DNA from 4 places in the Streptomyces broussonetiae genome. Region 2 is predicted to be linked to each of the others. Evidence: riboswitches for the same ligand, from Rfam matches in the RefSeq annotation. Region 2 holds a riboswitch; each other region holds the start of a gene.

Region 1 (4,568 bases), 560 kb from region 2:
CGAACAGGTCGTCGCCGACCAGCTGGACCTTGTCGCCGAGACGGTCGGTGATGACCTTCCAGCCGGCCCAGTCGTCCTCGAACAGCGGGTCCTCGATGGAGACGAGCGGGTAGGCCGCGACCAGCTCCTCGTAGTACTCCGTCATCTCGGCGGCGGAGCGCTCCTTGCCCTCGAAGAGGTACTTGCCGTCCTTGTAGAACTCGGAGGCGGCCACGTCGAGCGCGAGGGCGATCTGCTGGCCGGGGGCGTAGCCGGCCTCCTTGATGGCCTCGAGGATGAGGTCGAGGGCCTCACGGTTGGAGCCGAGGTTCGGGGCGAAGCCACCCTCGTCGCCGAGACCGGTGGACAGGCCCTTGTTCTTCAGGACCTTCTTCAGCGTGTGGTAGACCTCGGTGCCCCAGCGCAGGGCCTCGGAGAAGGACTCCGCGCCGATCGGGGCGATCATGAACTCCTGGATGTCCACGTTGGAGTCCGCGTGCGAGCCGCCGTTGAGGATGTTCATCATCGGCACCGGCAGCAGGTGCGCGTTCGGGCCGCCCAGGTAGCGGAACAGCGGCAGGTCGCTGGCCTCGGAGGCGGCGTGGGCGACGGCGAGGGAGACGCCGAGGATGGCGTTGGCGCCGAGGGAGCCCTTGTTGTCGGTGGCGTCCAGGTCGAACATGGCCTGGTCGATCAGGCGCTGCTCGGTGGCGTCGTAGCCGACCAGCTCCGGGCCGATCTGCTCGATGACGGCGAGGACGGCCTTCTCGACACCCTTGCCCTGGTAGCGGTTCGGGTCACCGTCGCGCAGCTCGATGGCCTCGAAGGCACCGGTCGAGGCGCCGGACGGAACGGCGGCACGACCCGTGCTGCCGTCGTCGAGGCCGACCTCGACCTCGACCGTGGGGTTGCCTCGGGAGTCCAGGATTTCCCGGGCTACGACGACGTCGATGGACGGCACGAGCATCTCCTTCTTGGATGTGACGCTGAAAGTGCGGGGCGGGCGCCTTACGGCTGCGCCTTGCGACTAGAGCCTAACCGTCCCCGGGGCCGCGGCCGTCGACCGACCGCCCCGTGGACAGGGAAGGACATGCAGACGGTACCCATTGTTCATGAGCGGAACAAAGAGGGGTGGGGGTGAAGAGCGGGGAAACGGGTGGAGTACGCGCGGCGGCGTACGCGGGCGCGTATGCGGCGGACGAGGGCGCGCATATCGCGTATATGACGGGCGCGTATATAGGGACGCGCACATGAGAGCCGGGGCGCACGCGGAGAGAGGGGCCGCCGGCGCGCGCCGGACGCCGGACGGCAGACGGGGAGACGGCAGACGGCAGACGGCAGACGGGGAGACGGCAGACGGGGAGACAAAAGCCCCGCCCCGGCGCGTACGGGGGAACACGCGCCGGGGCGGGGAGCCCGTGGGGACGGGGGTGGCCCTCACGGGGCCTTCAGCGTGGGGGGAGGGGATGTGAGGGCGCTGTGGGCAGGCTCGCAGCCGGGTGTCACTTCAGGTGCAGCTGCTGGCCCGGGTAGATGAGGTTCGCGTCCTCGACGATGTCCTTGTTCAGCTCGAAGAGCTTCTTCCAGCCGCCCTGGACGTGGTGCTTCTCGGCGATGGCGCTGAGGGTGTCACCCTTGACGACCTTGTACTCGCCGTCGCCCTTCTTGACCTTCTTGCCGGTCGGGGTGGTGACGGTCTTGCTCGCCTTCGGGGCCGTGCGCTCGGTGGAGCGGGTGGCGGCCTGCTGATCGGCGGAGCGGGTGGCGGTGCTGCTCGACGAGCTGCTGGAGGAGGAGCTGCTGCCGGCGGAGCTGGAGCCGGTGCTCGGGGCGGAGCCGTTGTACGCGGCGGAGGACAGGCCCGAGCCGCAGACCGGCCAGGCGCCCTTGCCCTGCGAGGCGAGGACCTTCTCGGCGACGGTGATCTGCTGCGCCTTGGTGGCCTGGTTGGCGGTCGAGGCGTAGGCGGTGCCGCCGTACGCGGCCCAGGTGGAGGCGGAGAACTGGAGACCGCCGTAGAAGCCGTTGCCGGTGTTGATGGACCAGTTGCCACCCGACTCGCACTGGGCGACCGCGTCCCACTCGGAGGCGGTGGCGGCGGAGGCGTTGCCGGCCGCCATCAGCGGGGCGGCGACGGCCGCACCGGTGACGCCGGCGAGCGCGATGACGCGAGTGGCCTTGGACGGACGACGGTGCTTGCCCTTGCCGGAAAACAGCATGAATCGATCCCCTCACCGACGCCTGCGAGGTGAGCTGTCGGGTTCGGGCCGGTTGAGTTGCCCGGCCGCGGGCCCGCTGTTCGCGAGCCGCGGCTTCACCCCCAGCCGGTTCCGGTGTCAACCACCGGTTCCGGCACCTACCTTGGGTCCCCCGCTCCTGCCTACGGCGCTTGACGCGACGACTGTTCCCGGGCAACCGCTGGCAGGATTCGGCGTTGCGACTGCCGGGGCTCGTGGTGACGAGCGGTCCTGACCGTAGACATGCGTTCGGCGGAATTTCAAAGACGATCAGGGCTTCTGAGACTCATCCCACACTTTCGCCAAACCGGACATCAGTCGCGAAATAGGGTGTCAACTCCCGCTACTCGGCGCCCTTTTCGCCCCCGACTTTCAGGGTCTGACCGGCGGTGATGTGGTTCGGGTCGGCGCCGATGGCCTTCTTGTTGCCGGTATAGAGCGCACGCCATCCGCCGTCGACACCGAGGTCGTCGGCGATGGAGGTGAGGGTGTCGCCCTCGCGCACGATGTACGCGCCCGGCCCACGGCCCGCATGGCGACCCGAGGACGCGGCGTCCTGACCGTTTGCCACGCTTTCGTCCGCGCTGCCACCACGGTGACGCCCGCCACTACTGAGGGCCCCGGTGTCGACGAGACTCCACGAACCGGCGGCCTGCTGGGGATTGTCCGACTCGTCCGTTCCCGGGGTCGCCGTGGGAGAGGTGTCGCTCCCCTGAGGGTTTCCCGAGCCGGAGGAATCGGATGAGCCCGGCTTATCGGTCTTGTCCGACTTGGGGGTGCCGCTCGGGACGGAACCGCGCCCGGCGCCCGGCGTCTTGTCCGTGCTCGGGCCAGGGGACGGCGTGACACCGGCGTCCGCGGAGGAGTCCGAGCCGGAGGAGGACGCGGAGCCGGAGGAGGACTCGGAACCGGACCCGTGCCCGGACCCGGCACCGGAGGAATCCGACAGACCGGACGAGTCCGATTCGTCGGTCGATCCGGAGTCGCTGCCCGACCCCTTGCCGCTGCCGGAGTTCCCGACACCCGTGTCGACGTCGACCGAAGCGGAGTTGGAGGTCAGCCCGGCGGTCAGCGCGCACATGGTCCACGGCTTGGTGCCCTGGCCGGCCAGGATCTTCTCGGCGACGGCGATCTGCTGGGAGCGGCTGGCCTGGTCGGCGGTGTCCGCGTACTGCGTGCCGCCGTACTTGTCCCAGTCGTCCTGCGATATCTGCAGGCCTCCGTAGTACCCGTTGCCGGTGTCCGCGCTCCACGAGCCGCCGCTCTCGCACTCGGCGACCTTGTCCCACGTGGTGCCGTCGGCCGCGTTGGCGCTCGCGGCGCCGAGCAGCGGGATGGCGATGGCGGAGCCGGTGACTCCGGCCGCGACGAGGAGGGCCGGAGCCTGACGGGGGCGACGGTGACGACCGTTCCCGGTGAGCATGCGGAAGCCTTTCGTGCGACAGCAGGACCGGCGCGGCGGCTGGTGCCTGTCGCCACGCTGATGGGTGAACGTAGCGGCTGACGATCACTTGTCACAAGTTAATGCCGCGCAGATCACGTGAAGATCACAGGGTTGAGGCACTGTCGTCCTCCCCTGGACGAGGTGTGCCGACGGGGTGTTCAGGCTGTGGGCGTGAACTCCACCGGCAGGGTGCGCAGGCCCCGCATGATGAGCCCGCCGCGCCAGCGCAGCTCGGCCGGATCGGCGGCGAGCCGCAGGTCGGGCAGGCGGGTGAGCAGGGTGGCGAGCGCGCTCTGACCCTCCAGGCGGGCGAGCGGCGCGCCCAGGCAGTAGTGGATGCCGTGGCCGTAGCCGAGGTGCTGGTTGTCACGGCGGGCGAGGTCCAGCACGTCCGGGTCGGCGAACCGCTCCGGGTCCCGGTCGGCCGCGGCGAGCACGACGAGCACCGGATCGCCGGGCGCGATGTCCTGCCCGCCGACGGCGAGCGGCTCGGTGGCGAACCGCCAGGTGGCCAGTTCCACCGGGCCGTCGTAGCGCAGCAGCTCCTCGACTCCGGTCTCCAGCAGGGCCCGCTCCCCTCTTACCAGGGAGTCCTGCAGCCGCCGACGCTGCTCGGGGTGGGTGAGCAGGGCGTAGGTGCCGTTGCCGATCAGGTTCACGGTGGTCTCGAAACCGGCGAAGAGGAGGATGAAGGCCATCGCGGCCGCCTCGTTCTCGGTGAGGTGCTCGCCGTGGTCCGAGGCGCGGATGAGGCCGGAGATCAGGTCCTCGCCGGGTGCGGGCTCGGCGGGCAGCGCCTGCCGCTTCTTGTGGATCAGCTCGGCGAGGTAGCCGCGCATCTTCTTGACCGACCGGGCGACGCCGCCGCGGGGCCCTCCCCCGTGCCGGATCATCATGCCCGCCCAGTC
Region 2 (4,568 bases):
TACGGCTGCTTCATGGTGCCCGTGTTCGGGCTGCTGACCTGGCTGGCCGTCCTCACACGGCAGCGGGAACTGCGCACCGTGCGCACGGAACTGCCCGCATATGTGCTGGCCGGGTGGCTGGGGCCGGCCGAGCCGTTCGCACTGGGCTCGATGCGGGCGCGGCGCGCGGCCCGGGACTACGCCCGGCACCACGGCGGCACACCGGTGGCGCGGGAGGTGGCGCACTACGAGGCGTACGCCACGGCGCTCGCGCTGCTGCGGCACCGGGGGCGCAGGGGCAAGGCCGGGGCGGACTTCGTCGTACGGGAGCGGGAGCTGCTGGACGAGCTGTGGAAGCGGAGGGCTGCCGCGCGGTCGGCCCTGGAATACGCCGCGCGGGCGGCTGCTCCGGCACCGATGCCGATGCCGATGCAGTGGGCGCCGCAGTTCGGGTATCCGGCGGCGCCCTATGCCGCGTACAACCCCTATCGGTCGTAGACCTGGGGATTGCGCAGGGTTCGTCGCCGCAGGAATCCGCCGTCGTGGCCGAGCACCGTGACAAAGGAAACCGCTACGCGGACGCGTCCGTCAGCTTCGCGATCTCCTCCTGCGTCAGCTTCAGGTCCGCCACCCCGAGCAGCGCAGGCAGCTGTTCGACCGTGCGGGCCGAGGCGATCGGGGCCGTGATCGTCGGCTGGGCCGCGAGCCAGGCCAGGGCGACGGTGGCGTGCGGGACCCGGTGGGCGGCGGCGATCTCGTCCAGGGCCGCGAGGACCTTCTGGCCCCGCTCGGACCCGGCGTACTCCTGGGCCCGGCCGGCGCGGGCGCTGTCGACCGTCGTACCGGGGCGGTACTTGCCGGTCAGGAAACCCGCGGCGAGGGAGAAGTACGGCACCGCGGACAGGCCCTCCTTGGCGACCAGGTCCTGGAGCGGGCCCTCGTAGGTGTCGCGCGAGACCAGGTTGTAGTGCGGCTGGAGGGCGACGTAGCGGGCAAGGCCCTCGCGCTCGGAGAAGTCGAGGGACTCCTTCAGCCGCTCGGGGGTGATGTTGGAGGCGGCGATGTGCCGGACCTTGCCCGCCTTCACCAGTTCGTCGAGGGCGCCGATGATCTCCTCGACCGGGACCTCGGGCTTGTCGAAGTGGGTGTAGTAGAGGTCGATGTAGTCGGTGTCCAGGCGGCGCAGGGAGGCGTCGGCGGCGGCCTTGATGTTGGCCGCGGACAGGCCCTGGAACTGCGGGTGCTGGCTGACCTTGGTGGCGATGACGACGTCGGAGCGGTTGCCGCGGGCCTTGACCCACTTGCCGATGATCGTCTCGGACTCGCCGCCCTGGTTGCCCTCGATCCAGGCGGTGTAGGAGTCGGCGGTGTCGACGAAGTTGCCGCCCGCCGCGGTGTAGGCGTCGAGGACGGCGAAGGAGGTCTCCTCGTCGGCGGTCCAGCCGAAGACGTTGCCGCCGAGGGAGAGGGGGAAGACCTCGAGGTCGGAAGAGCCGAGTGTGCGCAGGGAAGTCATGCCTCATTCCAACGCCGGCGGCGGATGATCTCATTCCGCCGCCGGCGCCGGTTTCCCGCGTTTCACCCGGATGTCACGCTCAGGGGTTGAGGCCCTTGCCGCGCAGCCACGGCGCCGGGTCGACCGCGCTGGCCTGGCCGTTCGGGTGCACCTCGAGGTGCAGGTGCGGGCCGGTGACGTTGCCGGTGGCGCCGATACGGCCGATGACGTCACCGGTGGAGACCTTCTGGCCGACCGAGACGTTGATCGAGGACTGGTGGCAGAACCACAGCTCGGTGCCGTCGTCCAGGGTGAGGACGGTGCGGTAGCCGTAGGCGCCGGCCCAGCCGGCCTGGGTGATCGTGCCACCGTGGATGGCCTTGATGAGGGTGCCGGTGGGGGCGGCGAAGTCGAGGCCCGTGTGGTAGCCGGAGGACCACATGGCGCCGGGCTGACCGAAGGTGCCGGTGATCGTGTACGAGACGACGGGCAGCGTGTACTGCTTGGCCAGCTCGGCCAGACGCTTGGCCTCCTCGGCCTGCTTGGCGTCGGCCTGCGCCTTGTCCTTGGCGGCCGCGGCCTTGGCGGCGGCGTCCTTCTCCGCCTTGGCGGCCGCGTCGGCGGTCTGCCTGTCGGCGGCGGCGATCGCGGCGGCGGTGGCCTTGCTGTCGGCCTTGCTCTGCTGCTGCTCGGCCTGCGCCATGATCCGGTTGCGCAGCGCCTCGCCGGCGCCGCCGCTCTTGCTGCTGTCGGTGCTCACACCGACGTCGCTGAGCCCGGTGCCGGTGGACTTGGGCGCCGTGGAGGACCCGCCGCCGAAGAGGTGGCCGACGGAGTCCAGGTCGGGCAGGGAGATGGAGACCGGCGGCTTGCCGGTGTGGGCGCTGGCCATGCCGCCCGCGCCGACCGCGGCCATGACGCCGACGCCGAGGACGGTGGAGCTGCGGGCGAAGCCGCCGCGCTGCTTGGCGACGCGGTGCCGGCCGCGGACCTGGGTGACGGAGTCCTCGGTGGGGTTCCACTCCTCCCAAGGGCCCTCTTCGGCGCGGTAGGAGCCGTAACCGAAGGTCTCGGGCTCGTCGGACGCCGGTATGAACGGGGCTTCGGGGGCAGGCCGGTTGGACGCCACGCGGGCGTACTCCTTTCCTTCCGTCGCCTACCGGGTTAGCTGACGGGTTCGGAGCAGGAAGGTCTCCTACGCGCGTATACCGGGCGTGACTCCGTGAGTTCACGTCGGTGTCCGCGTGATTCACCCCAAGGTGGTGGTTCCCCGGTTCCCTTGCGGGATTCGGCGCGTGCGCACGGAGCCGTCTCTTGTGACGGCTGGGACGACCGCGCTGCGTTATCGAACGTTAATAGACCTGACAGGCACTTTCCAAGCCGTTCGGCTTGATCGTTAACGCTTTCCGGCCAGGACTTACCGTCCAGGACCACAGCAAACCGGACGAGTTGGCCGACGTTCAGGAGCATCGGCGTTTTTGATGGTGTCTCAGATGTTATGCGGACGGCGGTCGTCCGGTCACCGTCGGTGAAGGTGATCACGGGTGGGGTGCGGCGCGTCAGGGATGCCGGACGGCGAGCAGCGCCATGTCGTCCGTCATCCCGCCGCCGGAGTGCCCCCGCACCTCCTCGGCGAGCCGGGCGACCAGGGCTGCGGGCCCGGAGAAGACGCGCCCGGCGAGCCGTCGTTCGGGGTCGTAGAACCGGCCGTGGGCGTCCCGGGCCTCGGACAGGCCGTCGGTGTGGACCAGCAGGGTCGCCCCACCCGGGAAGCGCTCCTCCAGGGCCTGATCCGGCCACATCCCCAGGTCGCTCATGCCGAGCGGCAGCGCGGGCTCGGGGGCGCTCAGGGTGCGCAGGGTGCCGTCGGAGTGCAGCAGCAGCGGGGGCGGATGACCGCGGTTGACGATCCGTACCAGCCCGTCGCCGTGCGGGAGTTCGGCAAGGACGGCGGTGGTGAAGCCCTCGAAGGCGTCGATGCCCGCACGCCGGGTGCCCTCGCGGGTCAGTGCCCGCTCCAGCCGCAGCGCCACCGCCTCCAGCGTGGCCTCCTGCTCGGCGGCCTCCCGGAACGCGCCGATCACCACGGCGACGGCGGCGACCGCGCCCATGCCCTTGCCGCGCACGTCCCCGACGATCAGCCGGACCCCGTGCGGGCTGTCCTGCACCGCGTACAGATCACCGCCGATGAACGCGTCCTGCCGGGCCGCCTCGTAGCAGGCGGCGATCTCGAAGCCGCCGATCCGCTCGGCGGGCTCCGGCAGCACGGCCCGCTGGGCGGCCTCGGCGATCTCCCGGGCGGAGGCGAGCCGCCGGTCGCCGAGGCGGACCACGCGGTTGATGGCGACGGCCAGCAGGGCGACCGAGACCACGGTGACGACGTCCGTGACGATGCCCACGGCGGGATGCTCGCCGCTGTGGGCGCGCACCGCGTACATCGCGGCGACGGCCGCGCCGCCGGTCAGAAGGGTGGTGCGCAGCGAGGACAGGGGTGCGGCGATCAGCGGGGCGGCGGTGAAGAACGGAACGGCGGTGAACTCGCTCGGGGTGAGCAGGCCGTACAGGACCCCGAGGGCGATCAGCAGGGCGGGCAGGGCGCGGGCCAGGGAGCGCGGGCTCGGACGGCGCGACGGCGGCGCGGGAGCGGTCTCGTCACCGAGGCCCGGATCGGGCACGGGATCCCCGGGCAACCGGCCCCCCGCCCTGGCGCACCGGCTCTCCTCCACCTCTCCAGGACCCACCGCGCGTCTCCCACGTGTCCGACATGCGTCCAGCGTGGCGGCGGCGGGCCCGCCGGGCGACCTCGGTGACCCGAGCGGATGAAGCGACGGCCCCGTCCGGCACCCCCGGAGCAACCGATGTGCAAGCAGTCCTTCGCATGACGTACACTGGTGACACAACGACGCGGGGTGGAGCAGCTCGGTAGCTCGCTGGGCTCATAACCCAGAGGTCGCAGGTTCAAATCCTGTCCCCGCTACTGAAGACTCAGGGCCCGGAATCCACTGGATTCCGGGCCCTGAGTCGTTGTGCGGGACAGTCACCGCACCAGATGGCTGTTGGGCGCCTTGGCCTGCGACTCGTACTCCGGCAGGAC
Region 3 (4,568 bases), 1.0 Mb from region 2:
CGAGCGGTCTCGTCCGTCCGGCGGCGGCCCGCACAGGGGGAGTGGGCCGCCGCCGGACCTTTCTCGGCGGTGGTGGCCGGACGCCGCCCTGGCCCGGGCGGCGGTGGGGAGTCGGTCACCTGGGGAAGGACGCTAGGCCGGACTGTGACGACCAGGTAACGCGGTGTGCGGAACTGGTTCCGACACACAGGGATGTGACCGTATGTGATCGCATCGCCTCCGCGGAATCGTCTCCTTTACGCAGCGTGGTGACCGAAGCCCGGAAAGGGGGACGGGCGCAAGGCGTGAAGTGCTATGGGCCGCATATATGCAAGATCCACATGCGGGCGGGATCGGCAGCGGACCGGGCCCGGAACGTCTGTCGCCGGGCCCGGTGGCAGGGGGCCCGCGTGCCCTGGCTAGGCTCCGGCCCCATGGACGTACTCATCCATCTCTTCGTCGGCCTGCACATCATCGGCATCGCGGCGCTGCTCGGCGGTTTCCTCACCCAGATGAAGGCGATGGGGCAGGGCGCGGCCCGCTTCGTCCCCGGGATGCTGCACGGCGCGCTGACCATGCTCGTCACCGGTGTGGTCCTCGTCGGCCTCAACCAGACCGACAACCACCACATCAACGCCGTCAAGATCGGTCTGAAGCTGGCGCTGCTGATCGTGATCCTCGGTCTGGTCTACGTGAAGCGCGACGAGGAAAAGGTCGACAAGGCCGCCTTCGGCGTCGTCGGCCTGCTGACCATGACGAACATCTTCATCGCCGTCCTGTGGACCTGACGGGCGGCGCGGGACGAACGCCTCAGCCCGGGCGGACCACGCTGTGGATGATCGATTCTCCGCCGTAGTACACCGACTCCTCGCGGACGTACGCGCCCGGCTTGGGGGCGTGGATCATCATGCCGTTGCCGATGTAGAGGCCGACGTGGCTGATGTCGTCGTAGAAGAAGATCAGGTCGCCCGGCCGCGCGTTCGCCAGTGAGACCGTGGTGCCGACGTTGACCTGGTCGTACGTGGTGCGCGGGAGTGTGACGCCGGCGGCCTTCCAGGCGGCCTGGGTCAGGCCCGAGCAGTCGTAGGACCCCGGCCCGGTGGCGCCCCACACGTACGGCTTGCCGATCTGGGCGCGGGCGAAGGCGATGGCGCTGGCGGCCTTCGCGTCGTACGAGCTGGTGGACCCGGACGACCCCGAAGACCCGGAGGACGTGGAACCGGCCGAACCCGAGGACGACGAACCGGAGGACGACGAACCGGCCGAGCCGCTCTGCTGCTGAGCCTGGGCCTGCTGCTTCGCCAGCTCGGCCGCCTTGCGGGCCGCCTCCTGCTGCTTCTCCCGCTCGATGGCGGCCAGCCGTGCCTTTTCCTGGGCCGTCAGCTGCGACAGCAGCTCGCGCGCGGAGGCGAGCTTCTTCTGGACGGTGGCCTTGGCGGTCTGCAGGTCGCGCTGTGAGTCGGTCAGCGACTGCAGGCTCTGGGCGGCCTCCCGCCGCTTCGTCATGGTGGCGGCCTGCTCGCTGATGTAGCCGTCGACCGCGCTCTTCTCGCGTGAGGTCAGCCGGTTCATCAGCTGGGTCTGGTCGAAGTAGTCCTGCGGGTTGTCCGCCAGCAGGAAGGTGGCCGTGTCGGGAGCGGCGGCGCCGGTGCGGTACTGGGCCGCGGCGAAGGAGCCCAGCTCCTCGCGGGCCTTGTTCAGGCGGTCGGTGCGGCGGGCGACCTCGTTCCGGAGGGCGTCGACGCGTCCTAGCTGCTTGCCGGCCTGTTCCTTGGCCGAGTCGTACTTCTCGGTGGCCGACTCCGCCTGGCGGTAGAGGTCGTCGACCTTCTTCTCCACCTCCTCCAGGCTCGGCCGGGCGTGGTCCGCGCCGGGAGCGGCCTCGGCGGTCTGGGACAGCATGGCCAGGGAGGTGAGAGCGGCGGTGGCGAGGGCGGGGGTGCGCAGACCCGCTCCGGCGGTCCCGCCGGGGCGCTGCTTGCGGTGCGACGCCAAGAGAGGCGACTCCTTCCAATGGGCCGCCTACCGGGTTAGCTGTCGGGTTCGGGCGCGGTTCGGAAGGGTTGCCCTACGGCGTCGTCCCGGACGGGAGTCGGCCGATTCACCCCGGGACTCGGTGGGTCCCCGGCTCCAGGCGCCCCAGGGGCGCGCCGGACTCGGCGGGGGCCGCGCACGCGGCCCGATGGCAACCTAGCCAACTCGTGTGACTAGTGTGAAGGTTGGTGCGTGATATGTCCGATACATTTTCGTGATCCGAGGCCGGCATCACGTCGCTGTCATCGGGTGATTCCGTTGTGTGAGGGGTGTTCGCCGCCCCGCCGACGGGGTCTTCTTCCCCGGACGGCGATCGGTTGTCGGTGCGGCGCCCTAGACTCGGAGAGCGATGAGCAGCCTCTTTGACGACAGCTTCCTGGCGGACCTCCAGCCCCCTCGCGGGCGCGAGGAGGAGCCCCCGCCGCCGCCCGAGGACGATCATGCTCCGGAGCCGCTTCCGGACGATCTGTTCGGCGGGAAGTTCGACACGCCACCGGACAGGGACGCCTACTACCGCGACGGCGCCCCGCGCCCCGCGCTCGACGCGGCGGCGCTGCTGGACGGGCTGAACGACAACCAGCGCGCCGCGGTCGCGCACGCCGGCTCCCCGCTGCTCATCGTCGCCGGAGCCGGCTCCGGCAAGACCCGGGTGCTGACCCACCGCATCGCCCACCTGCTCGCCGAGCGGGGCGTCCACCCGGGCCAGATCCTCGCGATCACCTTCACCAACAAGGCCGCGGGCGAGATGAAGGAGCGCGTCGAGCAGCTCGTCGGCCCGCGCGCGAACGCGATGTGGGTGATGACCTTCCACAGCGCGTGCGTACGCATCCTGCGCCGTGAGTCGAAGAAGCTCGGTTACACCTCGTCGTTCTCGATCTACGACGCCGCCGACAGCAAGCGCCTGATGGCCCTGGTCTGCCGGGACCTGGACCTCGACCCCAAGCGTTTCCCGCCCAAGTCCTTCAGCGCGAAGATCAGCAACCTGAAGAACGAGCTGATCGACGAGGAGGACTTCGCCGCCCAGGCGAGTGACGGCTTCGAGAAGACCCTCGCCCAGGCCTACGCGCTCTACCAGTCGCGGCTGCGCGAGGCCAACGCGCTCGACTTCGACGACCTGATCATGACGACGGTCAACCTGCTGCGCGCCTTCCCGGACGTCGCCGAGCACTACCGCCGCCGCTTCCGGCACGTCCTGGTCGACGAGTACCAGGACACCAACCACGCCCAGTACGCGCTCGTACGCGAACTCGTCGGCACCGGCGCGCACGAGGGGGACACGCCTGCGGGCGAGAGCGACCTCCCGCCCGCCGAGCTGTGCGTCGTCGGTGACGCGGACCAGTCGATCTACGCCTTCCGGGGCGCGACGATCCGCAACATCCTCCAGTTCGAGGAGGACTACCCGAACGCGACGACGATCCTGCTGGAGCAGAACTACCGCTCCACGCAGACGATTCTGAGCGCCGCCAACGCGGTCATCGAGCGCAACGAGTCCCGCCGCCCGAAGAACCTGTGGACCAATGCCGGCCAGGGCGCGCGGATCACCGGCTATGTCGCCGACACCGAGCACGACGAGGCGCAGTTCGTCGCCGACGAGATAGACCGCCTGGTCGACGCGGGCGACGCCAAGGCGGGCGACGTCGCCGTCTTCTACCGCACCAACGCCCAGTCCCGTGTCTTCGAAGAGGTCTTCATCCGCGTCGGCCTGCCGTACAAGGTCGTCGGCGGTGTCCGCTTCTACGAGCGCAAGGAGGTCCGGGACGTCCTCGCCTACCTGCGCGTCCTCGCCAACCCCGAGGACTCGGTGCCGCTGCGGCGCATCCTCAACGTCCCCAAGCGGGGCATCGGCGAGCGCGCGGAGGCGATGATCGACGCGCTCTCCCAGCGCGAGAAGATCAGCTTCCCGCAGGCGCTCAAGCGCGTGGACGAGGCGTACGGCATGGCCGCGCGCTCCACCAACGCGGTCAAGCGGTTCAACACGCTGATGGAGGACCTGCGCACGATCGTGGAGTCCGGCGCCGGACCGGCGACCGTCCTGGAGGCGGTCCTCGAACGCACCGGCTACCTGGCCGAGTTGCAGTCCTCCACCGACCCCCAGGACGAGACCCGCATCGAGAACCTGCAGGAACTCGCAGCCGTGGCCCTGGAGTTCGAGCAGGAGCGCGCGGAGGGCGAGCAGGGCACGCTCGCGGACTTCCTGGAGCAGGTGGCGCTGGTCGCCGACTCCGACCAGATCCCCGACGAGGACGACGAAGGCTCCGGCGTCATCACCCTGATGACCCTGCACACCGCCAAGGGCCTGGAGTTCCCGGTCGTCTTCCTGACCGGCATGGAGGACGGCGTCTTCCCGCACATGCGCGCCCTCGGCCAGACCAAGGAGCTGGAGGAGGAGCGGCGCCTGGCGTACGTCGGCATCACACGCGCGCGGGAGCGGCTGTACCTGACGCGGTCGTCGGTGCGCAGCGCCTGGGGTCAGCCGTCGTACAACCCGCCCTCCCGCTTCCTGGAGGAGATCCCGGCCGCCCATGTGGAGTGGAAGCGGACGGGCGCGGTGGCGC
Region 4 (4,568 bases), 2.2 Mb from region 2:
CGCCAAGGCCCGTCTGCGGCCCGACAACCGCGCGGTGCTGGTCTACGAACCCAAGTCTCCGCAGGAGGCCCCGGACGCCGACGTGCCCGAGGACCCGGAGCAGGAAGCGACCGTAGAGGCCGGTAACGAGAACGAGGAGACGGCCAAGTGACCCAGCTCGCCACCATGGACTTCCACCCCCAGCCGCAGCCCGGCGAGGCCAGGCCGTGGGCGTTCCCGGCCCCGGAGCGCACCGGGCTCGACAACGGCCTGACCGTGCTGCGCTGCCATCGTCCCGGCCAGCAGGTCGTCGCCGTAGAGGTGCTGCTGGACGCCCCCCTGGACGCCGAGCCGGCCGGCCTGGACGGCGTTGCCACGATCATGGCGCGGGCCTTCTCCGAGGGCACCGACAAGCACTCCGCCGAGGAGTTCGCCGCCGAGCTGGAGCGCGCGGGCGCCACGCTGGACGCGCATGCCGACCACCCCGGCGTCCGCCTCAGCCTGGAGGTTCCCGCCTCCCGCCTGGCCAAGGGCCTCGGCCTGCTCGCCGATGCCCTGCGCGCGCCCGCGTTCGCCGAGAGCGAGGTCGAGCGGCTGGTCCGCAACCGCCTGGACGAGATCCCGCACGAGCTGGCCAACCCCTCCCGCCGGGCCGCCAAGGAACTCTCCAAGGAGCTGTTCCCGTCGACCTCGCGCATGTCGCGCCCGCGCCAGGGCACCGAGGAGACGGTCGAGAAGATCGACGCGGCTGCCGTACGCGCCTTCTACGACCGCTACGTCCGCCCCGCCACGGGCACCGCGGTCGTGGTCGGCGACCTCACGGGCATCGACCTGGACGCCCTGCTCGGCGACACCCTGGGCGCCTGGAGCGGTACCCCGGGCGAGCCCCGGCCCGTGCCGCCGGTGAGCGCCGACGACACCGGCCGCGTGGTCATCGTGGACCGGCCCGGTGCCGTCCAGACGCAGCTGCTCATCGGCCGCGTCGGCCCCGACCGGCACGACCGCGTGTGGCCCGCCCAGGTGCTCGGCACCTACTGCCTCGGCGGCACCCTCACCTCCCGCCTGGACCGCGTCCTGCGCGAGGAGAAGGGCTACACCTACGGGGTGCGTTCCTTCGGGCAGGTCCTGCGGTCCGCCCCGGACGGCTCGGGTGCCTCGATGCTCGCCATCAGCGGCTCGGTGGACACGCCGAACACCGGTCCCGCGCTTCAGGACCTGTGGAAGGTGCTGCGCACCCTCGCGGCCGAGGGCCTGACCGACGCCGAGCGGGACGTGGCCGTGCAGAACCTCGTCGGGGTGGCACCGCTCAAGTACGAGACGGCGGCGGCCGTCGCGAGCACGCTGGCCGACCAGGTCGAGCAGCACCTGCCCGACGACTTCCAGGCGACGCTGTACCAGCAGCTGGCCGCGACGGGCACGGTGGAGGCCACGGCGGCCGTCGTGAACGCCTTCCCGGTGAACCGCCTGGTGACCGTCCTCGTCGGTGACGCCGCCCAGATCAAGGCGCCCGTGGAGGCGCTCGGTATCGGCGAGGTCACCGTCGTCGCCGCGGAGTGATGCGGTAACGCGCACAAGGCGTGTGCGGAACGCGTACGGGCGAAACGCGTAGAGGCACAACGCGCGCAAGCGGCACGCACGCGCGGGAGAACGAGGCGCACACGCGCCACGCACGCGCGTGGGGCCCTGACGGCCTACGGGTCGTCAGGGCCCTTTGCTGTTCCACTCCCTTCCCCAGATGCCCGATTTGAGGCGGAGGTTGCCCGTCTGCTCTGTGGGATGCGCTACAAAATTCCGGATCGGTTTGGGGATTGACGGCGGGCCCGCCTAGCGTCGTCCGGGCTGTCCGTCAGGCAATACGCCGCACCCGCGGCACCGGGCAGTCATCGCCGAGTCCCCGTACGGCGCGAGTCAGGGGAGCCGGGGACCCAACCGCAGTCCCTGGGGTGAATCGGACCGCCCGCGCGCGAGCGAGGGGGTCCGTAGGAGACCTTCCTGCTCCGAACCCGTCAGCTAACCCGGTAGGCGAGAGGGAAGGAAAGGACCAGCCACCTCATGGCGTTCATGTGCGCCACCGGGAAGCACCGCAAGCCCGGCCGGGTCAAGCGCACCACCGCTCAGGCGGCCGGCATCGCGGCCCTGACCACCACCGGCGTCATCGGCACCCTCGCGGCCGCCCCGGCGTTCGCCGCCGAGAACTCCGCCGAGCAGACCGGCCTCACCCCGGTGATCACCGTGGGTGACGACATCGCCGAGCACATCGATGAACAGGCCGCAGCCCAGAAGCAGGCCGCGGAGCAGAAGGTGGCCGAGCAGGTCGCGGCCAAGCGCGCCAAGGAGGTGCGCGAGGCCAAGGAGCGCGCCGCCCGCGAGGCCGAGCGCGAGCGCCTGAACCGCTTCGTCGCGCCGATCTCGAACTCGTACGTCTCCACGGGCTACAAGGCCAGCAGCTCGCTGTGGTCCTCCGGCTCCCACACCGGTATCGACTTCCACGCGGCCAGCGGCACCGCCGTCCTGGCGGTCGGCTCCGGCACCGTCGTCTCCACGGGCTGGGGCGGTGCGTACGGAAACCAGATCGTGATCCGGATGGCCGACGGCATGTACACCCAGTACGGCCACCTGTCGTCCATCGGTGTCACGGTGGGCCAGCAGGTCACCCCTGGCCGGCAGATCGGCCTGTCCGGCGCGACCGGCAATGTCACCGGACCGCACCTGCACTTCGAGGCCCGGACGACCCCCGACTACGGCTCGGACGTCGACCCCGTCGCCTATCTCCGCAAGCACGGCGTGAACGTCTGACGCATACGGCGAACGGCATCCAAGGCCCCGGCTCACCGAGCCGGGGCTTTCGACATTTTTCACGGTGCCCGGCGGATGTCCGCGTCGGTCGCTGGCCAAAAAATATCCATGGATTCCGGCCCGCCGTCGGAAATTCCGGCTCATTGCAATAGAGTCACGGAACACGCGTCCATCGTCGACGTCTCACGGGGATTAATGCGGAGGTGTCATGCGCATTCCGGCGCACTCGGTATGCACGGCGATCCGGGACGACATCGTCGCCGGTGTCCACGAGCGCGGCGGCCGCCTGACCGAAGAAGTCCTGGCCCGCCGCTACGGCGTCTCGCGCGTCCCCGTCCGCGAGGCGCTGCGCACCCTGGAGGCGGAGGGCTTCGTGGTCACGCGCCGGCACGCGGGCGCGTGCGTGGCCGAGCCGACCGAGCACGAGGCGGCCGACCTGCTGGAGATGCGGCTGCTGCTGGAGCCGCTCGGGGCCGCCCGGGCCGCACAGCGGCGCACGGAGGCGCATCTGAAGGTGCTGCGGGGCCTGGTCAGACTGGGTCAGGAACGGGCCAGGCGGGGCGGCAGCGAGGATCTGCGCGCCCTGGGCGGCTGGTTCCACGAGACGCTCGTCCAGGCCTGTGGCAGCCCCTCGCTGACTTCGATGCTGACTCAGCTGCGCCACAAGATCGCCTGGATGTACACGGTCGAGGCGACGCCGAGTCCGGCCGAGTCGTGGGCGGAGCACGCCGCGATCGTGGACGCGGTGGCGCGCGGCGACGGTGAGCGCGCGCGGGCGCTCACCGCACTGCACGGCGAGCGCGCCACGGCCGCGCACCGGCTTCGCTTTCCCGGTTCCGGCGAGCGTGTGAGGACTTCGCAACACGCCGTAAACATGTCGAGCCTGCGGCATTAACACGGACGCCGTATACAAAGAAGAGTAATTCGGTGGCGGTGTATTTCCACTGCCCGAATTTCGGTGTGCCCGCGCATTCGTAAAAGACCGCGCAAACGGCGAAGCCGCGCCGCCCCGAAAAGGGCGACGCGGCTTCGCCGTTCTGTGCGTGGCGCTCAGACGGTCTCGGGCAGCTCCTCGAGGCCCTCGGCGACCAGCTTGGCCAGCCGGTCCAGGGCGGCGTCCGCGCCCTCGGCCTCGGAGGCGAGGACGATCTCCTCGCCCCCCTGGGCGCCCAGGCCCAGGACGGCCAGCATGGAGGCCGCGTTGACGGGGTTGCCGTCGGCCTTGGCGATCGTCACCGGGACGCCTGCGGCCGTGGCGGCTCGGACGAAGATGGAAGCGGGGCGGGCGTGGAGGCCCTCGGCCCAGCCGACGTTGACGCGGCGCTCAGCCATGTGTTGCTGCCCTTCGGTGTTCAGGGTTGTCTAGACCAGTTTCCCATATCGCGAAGCATGCCCGGGAGCGGACCTTCGCCCCCTCCCGTGTGACGCCGGACCGCGGCCTCGATCCGGCTTCCGTCCCCCCACAGACTGCCTCGCGCCATTGTCGGACGCGAGCCGTACTCTGGGGCCCATGCAGAGCTCGGCGGACCGGCAGGGCCGGTACGAGTACCCCGCCCACTGGGAGGCGGACGTGGTGCTGCGCGACGGTGGCACCGCGCGCATCCGGCCCATCACCGTTGATGACGCCGACCGCCTGGTCAGCTTCTACGAGCAGGTCTCGGACGAGTCGAAGTACTACCGCTTCTTCGCGCCGTACCCACGACTGTCCGCCAAGGACGTCCACCGCTTCACGCACCACGACTTTGTGGACCGGGTGGGACTCGCGGCCACCATCGGCGGCGAGTTCATCGCCA

Evidence for each region. Region 2 has a riboswitch for cyclic di-AMP ahead of GQF42_RS21820 (M23 family metallopeptidase). Riboswitches for the same ligand answer to the same signal wherever they lie in the genome.
Region 1: it holds a riboswitch for cyclic di-AMP, as region 2 does, so the genes downstream of both, GQF42_RS19195 (LysM peptidoglycan-binding domain-containing protein) here and GQF42_RS21820 (M23 family metallopeptidase) in region 2, are expected to answer to the same signal.
Region 3: it holds a riboswitch for cyclic di-AMP, as region 2 does, so the genes downstream of both, GQF42_RS26565 (C40 family peptidase) here and GQF42_RS21820 (M23 family metallopeptidase) in region 2, are expected to answer to the same signal.
Region 4: it holds a riboswitch for cyclic di-AMP, as region 2 does, so the genes downstream of both, GQF42_RS31935 (M23 family metallopeptidase) here and GQF42_RS21820 (M23 family metallopeptidase) in region 2, are expected to answer to the same signal.

What each region holds. Positions count from the first base shown of each region.
Region 1 covers NZ_CP047020.1:4,160,937-4,165,504, forward strand. The annotation lists gene eno (phosphopyruvate hydratase) at 1-946, opposite strand, end outside; gene GQF42_RS19195 (LysM peptidoglycan-binding domain-containing protein) at 1,482-2,198, opposite strand; cyclic di-AMP (ydaO/yuaA leader) riboswitch at 2,203-2,377, opposite strand; gene GQF42_RS19200 (LysM peptidoglycan-binding domain-containing protein) at 2,560-3,639, opposite strand; gene GQF42_RS19205 (cytochrome P450 family protein) at 3,819-4,568, opposite strand, start outside.
Region 2 covers NZ_CP047020.1:4,717,141-4,721,708, forward strand. The annotation lists gene GQF42_RS21810 (PrsW family intramembrane metalloprotease) at 1-477, shown strand, start outside; gene GQF42_RS21815 (aldo/keto reductase) at 551-1,495, opposite strand; gene GQF42_RS21820 (M23 family metallopeptidase) at 1,575-2,603, opposite strand; cyclic di-AMP (ydaO/yuaA leader) riboswitch at 2,613-2,778, opposite strand; gene GQF42_RS21825 (PP2C family protein-serine/threonine phosphatase) at 3,034-4,215, opposite strand; tRNA gene GQF42_RS21830 (tRNA-Met) at 4,378-4,451, shown strand; gene GQF42_RS21835 (dihydrofolate reductase family protein) at 4,512-4,568, opposite strand, start outside.
Region 3 covers NZ_CP047020.1:5,716,653-5,721,220, forward strand. The annotation lists gene GQF42_RS26560 (hypothetical protein) at 414-767, shown strand; gene GQF42_RS26565 (C40 family peptidase) at 790-1,974, opposite strand; cyclic di-AMP (ydaO/yuaA leader) riboswitch at 1,982-2,126, opposite strand; gene pcrA (DNA helicase PcrA) at 2,363-4,568, shown strand, end outside.
Region 4 covers NZ_CP047020.1:6,929,315-6,933,882, forward strand. The annotation lists gene GQF42_RS31925 (M16 family metallopeptidase) at 1-151, shown strand, start outside; gene GQF42_RS31930 (M16 family metallopeptidase) at 148-1,536, shown strand; cyclic di-AMP (ydaO/yuaA leader) riboswitch at 1,854-2,019, shown strand; gene GQF42_RS31935 (M23 family metallopeptidase) at 2,032-2,775, shown strand; gene GQF42_RS31940 (GntR family transcriptional regulator) at 2,984-3,670, shown strand; gene GQF42_RS31945 (HPr family phosphocarrier protein) at 3,826-4,107, opposite strand; gene GQF42_RS31955 (bifunctional acetate--CoA ligase family protein/GNAT family N-acetyltransferase) at 4,286-4,568, shown strand, end outside.